2 regions of the Lysinibacillus sp. NPDC097287 genome follow, and region 1 is predicted to be linked to the other one. Evidence: predicted binding sites of a transcription regulator. Region 1 holds the regulator's gene; the other holds the start of a gene.
What was found. Region 1 encodes Rex, which represses fermentation and respiration genes when NADH is low (regulators of the CRP and FNR family bind a similar motif). Its sites were predicted from a motif close to TTGTGAAATATTTCACAA; they were not measured.
Positions count from the first base shown of each region.

Region 2: the regulator Rex is predicted to act here: its motif matches at 3,361-3,378, upstream of ACIQ2D_RS04770 (anaerobic C4-dicarboxylate transporter family protein).

Region 1 is NZ_JBIWCX010000019.1:64,354-70,103, forward strand. It holds gene groL (chaperonin GroEL) at 1-1,105, opposite strand, end outside; gene groES (co-chaperone GroES) at 1,161-1,445, opposite strand; gene ACIQ2D_RS19760 (CPBP family intramembrane glutamic endopeptidase) at 1,636-2,382, shown strand; gene tatC (twin-arginine translocase subunit TatC) at 2,603-3,427, opposite strand; gene ACIQ2D_RS19770 (twin-arginine translocase TatA/TatE family subunit) at 3,448-3,642, opposite strand; gene ACIQ2D_RS19775 (redox-sensing transcriptional repressor Rex) at 3,797-4,432, opposite strand; gene ACIQ2D_RS19780 (ABC transporter ATP-binding protein) at 4,632-5,750, shown strand, end outside.
Region 2 is NZ_JBIWCX010000002.1:361,544-367,293, reverse strand. It holds gene ACIQ2D_RS04780 (ABC transporter substrate-binding protein) at 178-1,341, opposite strand; gene ACIQ2D_RS04775 (DNA polymerase IV) at 1,689-2,924, opposite strand; gene ACIQ2D_RS04770 (anaerobic C4-dicarboxylate transporter family protein) at 3,452-4,765, shown strand; gene ACIQ2D_RS04765 (RNA polymerase sigma factor) at 5,231-5,728, shown strand; gene ACIQ2D_RS04760 (zf-HC2 domain-containing protein) at 5,718-5,750, shown strand, end outside.

The DNA.
Region 1 (5,750 bases):
TTGCAAGGCGTTCTTGTAATTTTTCTTTATCGAATTCAGAAGTTGTTTCTGCAAGTTGCGCACGGATTTGACCTACGCGACCTTCGATTGCATCAGCACCGCCAACACCTTCAACGATTGTTGTGTTGTCTTTAGTAACAACTACTTTCGCTGCACGGCCTAGTGAAGTAATGTCAGCAGATTTTAGGTCTAAACCTAATTCTTCTGTAATTACTTGTCCACCAGTAAGAATTGCGATATCTTCAAGCATTGCTTTACGACGGTCACCGAAACCTGGAGCTTTAACTGCTACAGCGTTGAAAGTACCACGAAGTTTGTTCACTACAAGTGTAGCAAGTGCTTCACCTTCAACATCTTCAGCGATCATTAATAGTGGACGACCTTGTTGTACCACTTGCTCAAGTAAAGGAAGTACTTCTTGGATGTTTGTGATTTTTTTATCTGTAATTAAAATGAATGGGTTTTCAAGTACCGCTTCCATTTTATCTGTATCTGTTACCATGTAGTGAGAAGCGTAGCCACGGTCGAATTGCATACCTTCAACTACATCAAGCTCAGTTGTGAAGCCTTTTGACTCTTCAATAGTGATAACGCCGTCGTTACCAACGCGTTCCATAGCTTCTGCAATTAATTGGCCAACTTCTTCGTCAGCTGCTGAAATTGCCGCTACTTGCGCGATTTCCTCTTTGTTGCTTACAGGACGTGAAATGGCATTTAGTTCTGTAAGAGCTGCTGCAACCGCTTTATCGATACCTTTACGGATTCCTACTGGGTTTGCGCCAGCTGTTACGTTTTTAAGACCTTCACGGATGATTGCTTGTGCTAGAACTGTTGCAGTAGTTGTACCGTCACCAGCGATTTCGTTTGTTTTAGAAGCTACTTCTGCTACTAATTTTGCACCCATGTTTTCATATGGATCTTCAAGCTCGATTTCTTTTGCGATTGTCACACCATCATTAGTGATAAGTGGAGAACCGAATTTTTTTTCTAGAACGACGTTACGACCTTTAGGCCCTAATGTCACTTTCACTGTGTTTGCTAATTTATCTACACCTTGAAGCATTAATGCACGAGCTTCTTCTGAGAATTTAATATCTTTTGCCATATTGAATTACCCTCCTGAAATGGAATATTCGTTAAGCCTGTTTAATATATAAATATTATTGAATAATCGCAAGAACGTCACTTTCACGTAAGATTAAGTATTCATTGCCTTCGTATTTAACTTCTGTGCCTGAGTATTTAGAAAAAATAATGCGGTCGTCAACTTTAACGTCAAGCTCTACACGTTGTCCGTTTTCTAATATACGACCTGTTCCAACTGCTACTACTTTACCTTCTTGTGGCTTCTCTTTCGCAGAGTCTGGTAGTACAATGCCGAATGCAGATTTTTCTTCTACCTCGATTAGTTCGATTACGATACGATCTCCTAGTGGTCTTAACAAGTGAAACAACCTCCTATTAATTAAATATTTCTTTTAAATTTATTAGCACTCTAGTATACCGAGTGCTAATACTCTTATTATGATAATAAATCACTTCTTCTTTTGCAAGTGAGAACCTCGAAAAATTTTGTTTTCTTTCCATATTCCTCTACAATAGAAAATAAGCTTAAGTAAGGAAAGGATTTTGCAGGTGAATATTTCTCAAAAAGCAATTAAGTATAAAAAAACAGCACTATACGTTCTACTTATTTACATCGTAATGCAGCTATCTAGTATACCTCTTATAAAACCATTTCACCGTGTGGTCATGAGCACAACTGGGCTTCCACACGAACAGGCTGCACCTATCACACAGGGCTGGTATATCGCGATTAGCTTTGCGATTGCGCTAATTCTTAGTTTAATTTTAACGTCCCGTGACAAAGCCTTCTGGAATGTCTATCCTGGTGAAAAAGCTTCTGTCCCACTTACAATCGTATGGGGCGTCGTCGGCTTCTTCCTTGTATTCTTTGGGCAAATGATTGGGGCAGCTATTGAAATGATGGTATTTGGTATTGAAGGAGGTTCACAAAATACCGCCGATATCGTTTCGATTGCTAAAGGTGCACCTATTGCCATTCTAGCTATCGTAGTATTCGGTCCTATCTTAGAAGAGTTTGTTTTCCGTCGTGTCATTTTTGGATCGCTTGTCCAGACAACAAATTTCTGGGTTGCAGCTATTGTGAGTGCTATCTTCTTTGCACTAATTCACTTTGACTTCACACACATATTACTATATACAATTTGTGGTTTAATATTCGCTTTTTTATATCACCAAACGAAGCGAATCTGGACGTCAATCATCGCGCACATCATGCTAAATGGTTTTGTGACTCTCGTACAATTCTATGCAGAACCTTTGCAAAAGTTTCTTGAAGAAGCACAAAAACTGCAATAAATTTCTAGTAAAGCCACTCCCGGTATCTTTATCGGGGTGGCTTTTCTTTGAAATTTTCATGTTCCTTTATTAATACTGATTTTTTCATGTCTTATTGGGTCATTCTTCGTGATAACGGATCATTTCTCACTTTATCGGTTTATTCCCTCAGCCAACAATAGTATACCCTCCCTAAATACAAAAAAACCCGCTACATATTAAATGCAACGAGTTATCCTTATTACTTATTATTTAATTCTTCAATTTGTTTGCGCTGTTGTTCAAGTGCTTCTTCCACCAAACGTTCTTGTTCAGCCACCTGTTCTTCTTTCAAACGCATTTCTTCAGATTTCAGATACTTTCGATAGCCTATTTTCGCAATCCAAACACTAAATTCATAGAGTACAAACATTGGCACAGTTACAATTAAATGACTCATTAAATCTGGCGGTGTGATCATCGCTGCTAACACGAAAAGACCAAAGTAAGCGTATTTTCTATACTTCACCATTATCTGAGGATTTAATATACCCAAACGTGCAAAGAATAATAGAATAATTGGCAACTGAAATATAAAACCAAATGGCAATGTTATTTGAAATAAAAATGTAAAATACTCATTAATCCCAATTGTTAACTGCACACCTAGTCGCGCAGATAAATCAATCATGAAGTTTAATACATAAGGAAATAGTAAAAAATAAGAAAAAGAAATACCAGCTATAAATAAGATAAATGCAAAAGGAATATAGCTTAATGTTACTTTACGCTCCTTTTCATATAGCCCTGGTGAAATGAATGCCCATAGCTGATACAAAATTAGTGGAGATATTAGTAACAAAGCAATATAAAAAATCATTTGGAAATAAATTTTTATAGAATCTGTGATTTTGAATGCGTTTAATGAAAAACTTTGCGCAGTATCACTACTTTGTAGGAAGTGAATAAGTGGCTCTGCCAAAAAAAACGCGCCTGCAATCGCAATAACAAAGAAAACGACTACGAAGTAAAGTCGTTTCCTTAATTCTTCTATATGTTCAATGACAGTTTGGTTGTTTGAATTCATGTTATAGAGACATCCTTCAATTACTTATCATCGTTTTTTACATCGATGACTTTCTTTTTATCATCATCATCGTCGTCAGCTAAACCTTTAGTAGCGTTTTTAAACTCACGAAGTGTAGAACCCATTGCTTTACCTAGCTCCGGTAACTTCTTAGGCCCAAAAATTAAAATAGCTACAATACCGATGATGATTAGGCTCATAGGACCAATACCCATTACAGCCACCTCCTCTTTATATTCATTATTTTAACTTAAATACTATCATTTGGCTAACTAATTATATGTGAAAGTTTTTCATCTAGTTGTCAGTTCATATCAAAAAAGATAACACAGTTATTTAACAAAATTTCCAATATGCTATGTAATCCGCCTAATCTTCTTGATTACGAATTAAGTAAATTAACGCCTGCAATTCTACCGACAAATCAATTGTTAATAGCTGCATCGAATCCGGTACTGTAATACGCTCAGGTGTGAAATTCAAAATGCCCTTTGCTTTCATCGCTGCAAGTCTATCTGCCGTCTTTTGCGCTGAACGAGATGACACCGTTAAAATAGCAAGCTCTGCCCCATACTCTGCATACTTTTCCTCTAATAAATCCGGATGATATACAGGAATATTGCTGATCATCTTGCCTTCTTTTGGTGCTTTAGAGTCAAATGCAACAACGATATGTGTATTGTGGTTTTTTTGAAAATTGTATTTTAGTAAAGCATTTCCTAAGTTCCCGACACCGATTAAAGCAACTTTTGTCGTTTCATGCTGATCAAGTGTCTGACTGAAAAATGTCAGTAAATGCTGTACATCATAACCGTAACCTTTTTTGCCAAGCGCACCAAAGTAAGAAAAATCTCTTCGAATTGTTGCAGAATCAATTTTCATCGCTTCACTCAATTCTTTCGACGAAATACGTTCCTTGCCTTCTTGTGCGAAGTTTTGAATAAATCGATAGTAAAGAGGAAGTCTTTTTGTTGTGGCTTGTGGAATTTTCACTTCTTGTTTCAAACTTGCTCCTCCTCAAAAAACATCAAATTCGCCTTGGCGTTTTTTAGTCCCCCCATTTTGAATCACAAAATTGGTGACATACGCCGCTAGCTAAAGGGAAATCGTTTCAATCTTACATGACAGCTTGGAATAAGTAAAGCACTGACATTGCAAGCAAATCTATCATCCAGTACACTAATAAAGAATTGAGGTGTCACGAATGATTGTATTACAAGTCAATCAACTATATAAATCCTTCATTGCAGATGAAATTTTAAGTGGAGTAAAATTAGAAGTTCAACACCGTGATCGCGTGGCATTAGTAGGACGCAACGGTGCTGGCAAGTCCACTTTACTAAAAATCATCGCCGGTCAAATGTCGTATGATTCTGGCGATATTATCATTCCAAAGGGTGTACGAATTGGTTATTTGGAACAGCATGCTGGGCTAAATTCGACATTAACGATTTGGGACGAAATGATGACAATTTTCGAACCACTACGTGCTCAGGAAAAATTACTACGATCATTAGAGAAACAAATGGCAGATCCGGCTGTTTACGAGAATTCCGACCTATATGCGAAAGTAATGTCTGAATACGATCAACTGCAGCATGATTTTAAAGATGCGGGTGGTTATCAATACGAATCAGATACACGCTCGGTCCTTCACGGTATGCAGTTCTTCCCTGAGGATTATGAAAAGGCGATTAGCTCACTTTCCGGTGGTCAACGTACACGTCTTGCGCTAGCGAAGCTTCTATTAAGTAAGCCGGATTTACTCATTCTCGATGAACCGACTAACCACTTAGATATCGAAACTCTATCGTGGTTAGAAACTTATTTAAAGAGCTATGAAGGTGCGATTTTAATCGTTTCCCATGACCGCTACTTCTTAGATCAAGTCGTATCGATTGTCTATGAGGTGTCTCGTCACCGCGTTACAAAATACACAGGCAACTATAGCGCCTATTTAGATGAAAAGGCGAAAAACTATGAACGCGATCTGAAAATGTTTGAGCGCCAGCAAGATGAAAAATCCAAACTTGAGGAATTCGTTCAAAAAAATATCGCCCGTGCTTCCACAACAAAGATGGCGCAAAGTCGTCGTAAAATGCTCGAACGTACGGAATGGATGGACTCTCCTGCCGGCGATGAAAAGTCAGCAAGTTTTGGCTTCTCAATTGATCGTCAAAGCGGCAATGATGTGCTTTCTATTGATGATTTAGCTGTAGGCTACGGGGACAAGCAAATTTCAACTGGCATTACACTTCGCACATTCCGAGAAGATCGTATTGCGCTCGTTGGTCCCAACGGAGTCGGTAAATCGACACTACTG
Region 2 (5,750 bases), on a different contig from region 1:
AAAAGCTGAAGAATCACGATAAAACCATACAATTATTCCCTAATCAACACGTCAGAAGGAAAGTATTCCTTTCACCTATAACGAAATAGTAATCTTCCACTTCTATAAGACATTAATTTTAAAGTGGCAAAAGAAAATACCTTTGCCACTTTATCCAAGCCTTATATCTTACTAATTTTACTCAAATAATTGGAACTCCCCATCCTTGATGATAAGTACCGTTGGTTCCATCACCACATCTCCGTCTTTATCGAAAGAAAATTTCCCAAGAATTCCATCTAAATCTTTTATCTCTGCTAGAGCATCTCGAAGTGCATCTCTATCAGCTTCTCCAGCATTTTTTAATCCCTCTGCCATGATATATAATGCGTCATATGCTTGTGCTGCGAATTGATCTGGTTTTTTACCATATTTTTCTTCGTATTTTTTAACAAAGTCTTGAACCTTTTGATCTGGTTTCTCTCCAAACCATGGTGTAGCCACTATTAATCCTTCAGATGCTTTACCAGCAATATCAATAACTTCTGGAGAGTTAAACCCATTTCCACCTACGAAAGGTACTTCAATCCCCATTTTTCTTGCTTGATCCATAATCACAGCACCCTCATTATAAAGAGCAGAAGCTAAAATTAAATCTGGTTTTAAATCTTTAATTTTTGTCAGTTGTGCATTATAGTCAGACTGACCTTTTTGGAAAGTTTCGATTGTTACTATTTCAAGTTCCATGTCTTCTGCTACTTCTTTCATCGTGTCAAATCCTGATTTTGTAAATAGATCGTCATTACCATACAGGATTGCAACCTTTTTCACTCCGTATTTATCAACTGCTTTTTCCAAAGCAGCTGGAATAGCTAAAGATTCAGGAATTGAATTTCTAAAAACATACTCCCCTATTTGTGGAATTCCAGCAGCTGTCGTCGAAGTACCCATAATTGGAATTCCATTGATGTCAGCCTCAGGTGCCACAACATTCATTTCTGTACTTAAAGTTGGTCCTAGTAGCCCCACAATGTCATCCGAACTCATTAGTTTTTGTGCAACAGTTAAAGCTTGATCTTGCTTTCCAGCTGAGTCTTCAACAACAAGCTCAATTTTCACTTCGCCTTTTGCATTCACTTCTTCTAATGCTAAATTAAACCCATTCGTAATTGCTTCTCCATATGCCGCTCCAGGTCCAGTTAAATACGAGATAACCCCAATTTTTGCTGAAACAGTTTCTCCAGCACCTCCTGAACTATCTCCACCTGTACTTTTTGTATCAGCTCCACCACCACATGCCGCTAACAAGGTTAGCATTAATACAGAAATTAATAGATATGACATCTTTTTAATCGTTCTCATTTCTCTTCCCCCCAAAATCATATGTTTAACCTATAACTATTAAATAACACTAATATAAATATATTATTCTTAACAGTTAGAATATTCGTAGTTTTAATAATTTGTTATCTACCTTTTTTCTAGCATCATTTTTCATTCCTTTTTCGCTTTAAATCATTTTGCTAAAGAAGTAATGCACACAAGCTACTAACCGATAGATTATCTGCATTATTCCTATTTATTTTTTCAATAGTTTTTGATTTTTTAATTGCCGTATCACATCAGCTTGAACTTGATTTGCTAAAGTTCAAATAGTCCTTATTAGTAAAATCACGATCTTTTAAACAAAATAAAAAGGGACAAACATATTATTTATGTTCATCCCAAAAGTCCTTACTAAAACTTGTATTTGCATGATGTTTCCCTGTTGGCTTGGCAATATCTGAACCACGAAGAATCGCACCTTTTCCAAACTTCTGCTCAATTTGATCGACAAGTTTAATGATTGGCTCTTCTTTTACATAATCTTCAAAGTTAAAGAATGTTAGCTGCTGTGTCGTTTCTTTAATATCACTGACATTCGATACAGTGACACCAAGTAATCGAACGGGCTCTTCGTTCCAATGCTTATTAAATAGATTCCATGCTTGCTCGGCAATATCTTCTTTTGAATGTATCGCGTTATTCATTGATTTACTTCGCGTATAAGTCTCCCAATCAGCTGTTCGAATCATAACACTGACAGTAACACCAGCAAGTTTCTTTGCCTGTAATCTTTCAGCTACCTTTCCAGAAAGCGTTGAAATTATTTCATATAATTCATCTCTTTCCGTCACATCATAGGCAAACGTTGTTGAATTTCCTACACTTTTCGTATCGTAAATGGCATCAGGATCAACAGGTCTGTCATCTACCCCATTGGCCTTTTGCTTCATACGGGGTCCGTTAATGCCAAAGTTTTGTTTTAATAGATATTCATCAGCTGCAGCGAGTTCCCCGATTGTTTGAATACCTAACTTTTTCAACTTCTCTGCAGTACTTTTTCCGACCCCATGCATCTCAATCACATTTAATGGCCACAACACTGCTGGCACATCCCGCTTACGCAATACCGTAATACCCATCGGCTTTTTCATATCACTTGCCATCTTCGCCAAAAATTTATTCGGCGCAATACCAATTGAACAAGGCAATTGTAGTTCAGTCCAGATTCTATCTTGCAAATTTTGAACGTGTTGCAATACATTTTGCCCCTCAACAATAGGAAGTTGCAAATACCCTTCATCAATTGAAACTGGTTGAAGGATTTCGCTATATTCTTTTAACATATTAAAAAAGGCCTTCGACGCAGCTCGATAACGATCAAAATTAGGCGGTATTACAATAAGCTCCGGACATTTTCGCCGTGCCTCCCCGACATTCATGGTTGTATAAACACCTTTTGCCCTTGCTTCATAGCTACATGTAATAATGATCCCTCTACGTTCCTTTGGATTTCCCGCGATTGCAACTGGTTTTCCCTTTAAAGTAGGATCGTAAATTTGTTCGACAGAGGCATAAAAGCAATTAAGGTCAATATGTAAAATGATTCTTCGTTTGTTCATAGGTAATCACCTCATTTACTCAACTAAAGTTACTTTTCAAATTTCGAATACTACGGAATATTACTTGTACGTCCCTCTACATTAGGATTTCTATACTATCGTATCAAATGCTTTTTCGAAAATATAACGAAAAGCAATAAGTGCATACATTATATCACCTTTATCAATACTAAATTCGGCCGTTCTATTATCAAATTGAGCTGAATGCTGAATTGAATTACTTCTAACAATCCTTACATTCACAATGGAAACGAAAAATCCCTCAAAACATATATTTTTGACAATTTTTTGTCTTTACAAAAAAACTATGTCACTTTTTGTAGTTTTATGTCGAATCTTATGTAATATGAAATACGATTTATGAAAAAAATCTTTTAATATCATTCTTGAAAAACTAAAAGTTCTATATCATGGCTATTACTTATAAGATGTCTTTTTGTGAATCATTCAACAAGGAATGTAAACAAGGTTTACATATCAAAAACTTATCGTAATAAAATGACCATTCTTAATTGGAGGAAACTGATATGTTTTGGATACAATTTTTAATTTTGCTAACCTGTATCTTTATTGGTGCTAGGATCGGTGGACTTGGTCTCGGAGTAATGGGTGGTGTTGGATTAGCAATCTTTGTATTTGTTTTCGGTCTTCAACCTACATCCGCTCCTATTGATGTTATGCTGATGATTTTATCTGTAATTACGGCTGCAGGTGCTCTTCAAGCCGCCGGAGGTATGGAATATCTCGTTCATATTGCTGAGAAAGCATTAAGAAAAAATCCTAAATGGATTACATTCATCGCACCTATCGTTACTTACGTGTTTACTTTTTGTGCAGGAACAGGACACGTTGCATACTCGGTTTTACCAGTTATCGCCGAAGTATCCCGAGAATCTGGTATTCGACCTGAAAGACCTATGTCAATCGCAGTCATTGCATCACAGCAAGCAATTACAGCCAGTCCTATTTCTGCAGCGACTGTAGCATTATTAGCTTTATTAGCTGATTTCCAAATTACTTTACTAGATATTTTAATGATTTCTATTCCTTCTACTTTTACCGGCTGTATGATCGCTGCATTTGTTGTGAGTAGAAAAGGAAAAGACCTTCCAGACGATCCAGTTTATTTAAAACGCTTAGAAGAAGGCTTAGCTCCTATTAAAAAAGATAAAAAAGCATTCAATCCAACGAATGCTTCAAAACTTTCTGTTGTATTATTCTTACTTGCCGCAGTATTAATTGTTGTTCTAGGTTCATTTGAAAAATTACGTCCAGGTTGGGATATTGACGGCGTATTTACACCTATGTCTATGCCTGTTACCATTGAAATCGTTATGCTGACAATTGCTGCTTTAATCATTATTTTTGGTAAAGCAAATGTTGACGAAATTGTTTCTGGTAGTGTGTTTAAAGCCGGAGCTTCAGCAGTTGTAGCGATTTTCGGTATCGCGTGGATGGGTGACACATTCTTCAATGGTAATGCTGAACTTATTAACAGTTCGATTTCTGGACTAGTCACAGCAGCCCCTTGGTTATTTGCTATAGCATTATTTGTACTTTCTATTTTGCTATACAGCCAAGCAGCAACAGTTCGAACACTAATGCCTCTTGGTGTAACACTTGGTATTAGCCCAGCATTATTAATTGCCATGTTCCCAGCTGTTAATGGTTACTTCTTCATTCCAAACTACCCGACAGTTGTTGCAGCCATTAACTTTGACCGTACCGGCACAACTAGAATTGGCAAATATATTCTCAACCATAGCTTCATGCTCCCTGGTTTAGTTTCAACAATCTCTGCAGTCGTCATTGGGATTTTACTAAGCTCTGTTTTACTCTAGATCCTTTATTTAAATGTCGCTTTTTATTCTTTATGTGATTCAAGATTACGTATTAATGAATCACTCGGAGTTACATTACTCCTTAATTTTTAACATCAACATATACAAAGTGCAGTTCACTAGCGCAATTATCTATTATGGATAATTGCGTTTTTTTTGGAAAAGAAACTCTCAAGACAATTGAATGCAATAAGACGAGGGATTATAAGGTTTCAAATTAGCTTAAGCAACAAAGTACTACAAAAGAAATGATTTCTATTTCAATTCCCCACAATAAAAACACTTTAGAATATTCCGATCAATTTTCATTAGTGGAAAATGATAAGATAAAATGATTGAGGCACAAAAAATAAATAAATAAAAAATTTGTTGTAACGAATCAGCAAATTTCTGGATATATAGATGATTGGCTTTCAAAAGACTTGGTTCAGAATAGCAAAATTCGCATTAGAAAGGAGGTAAATCGTGGATAAAGAAAATATATATCAAGAATATGGGGACTTTGTTTTTAGGTATTTATTAACCCTTACAAATGATAGTCAATCTGCTGAAGATTTAACGCAAGAGACGTTCTATCAAGCCATTAAGTCCATTGACAAGTTTCATCATAACGGAAATGCAAAATTTTCTACATGGCTTTGTTCAATCGCCAAAAACGTTTGGTTACAAGAAATGAATCGCGAAAAAAACAAGCACCAGTTAGTGAACTCTCTAAGTGATGAAACGCCTATATTTTATAATTTAGAAGATGAATATTTTAAAAATGAAGACAAAATTAGTTTTTATAAAAAAGCTCAACAACTGAGCGAGATAAACCGTGAAATACTTTATCTCAGATTATTAGGGGATTTATCTTTTAAAGAGATTGGCACCATTTTGGGCGGAACAGAAAACTGGGCAAGAGTAACATTTTATCGTGCAAAACAACAAATCAGAAAAGGTGGGGAAAATTATGAATCATAGCGTTTTTAAAGATTTAATCCCG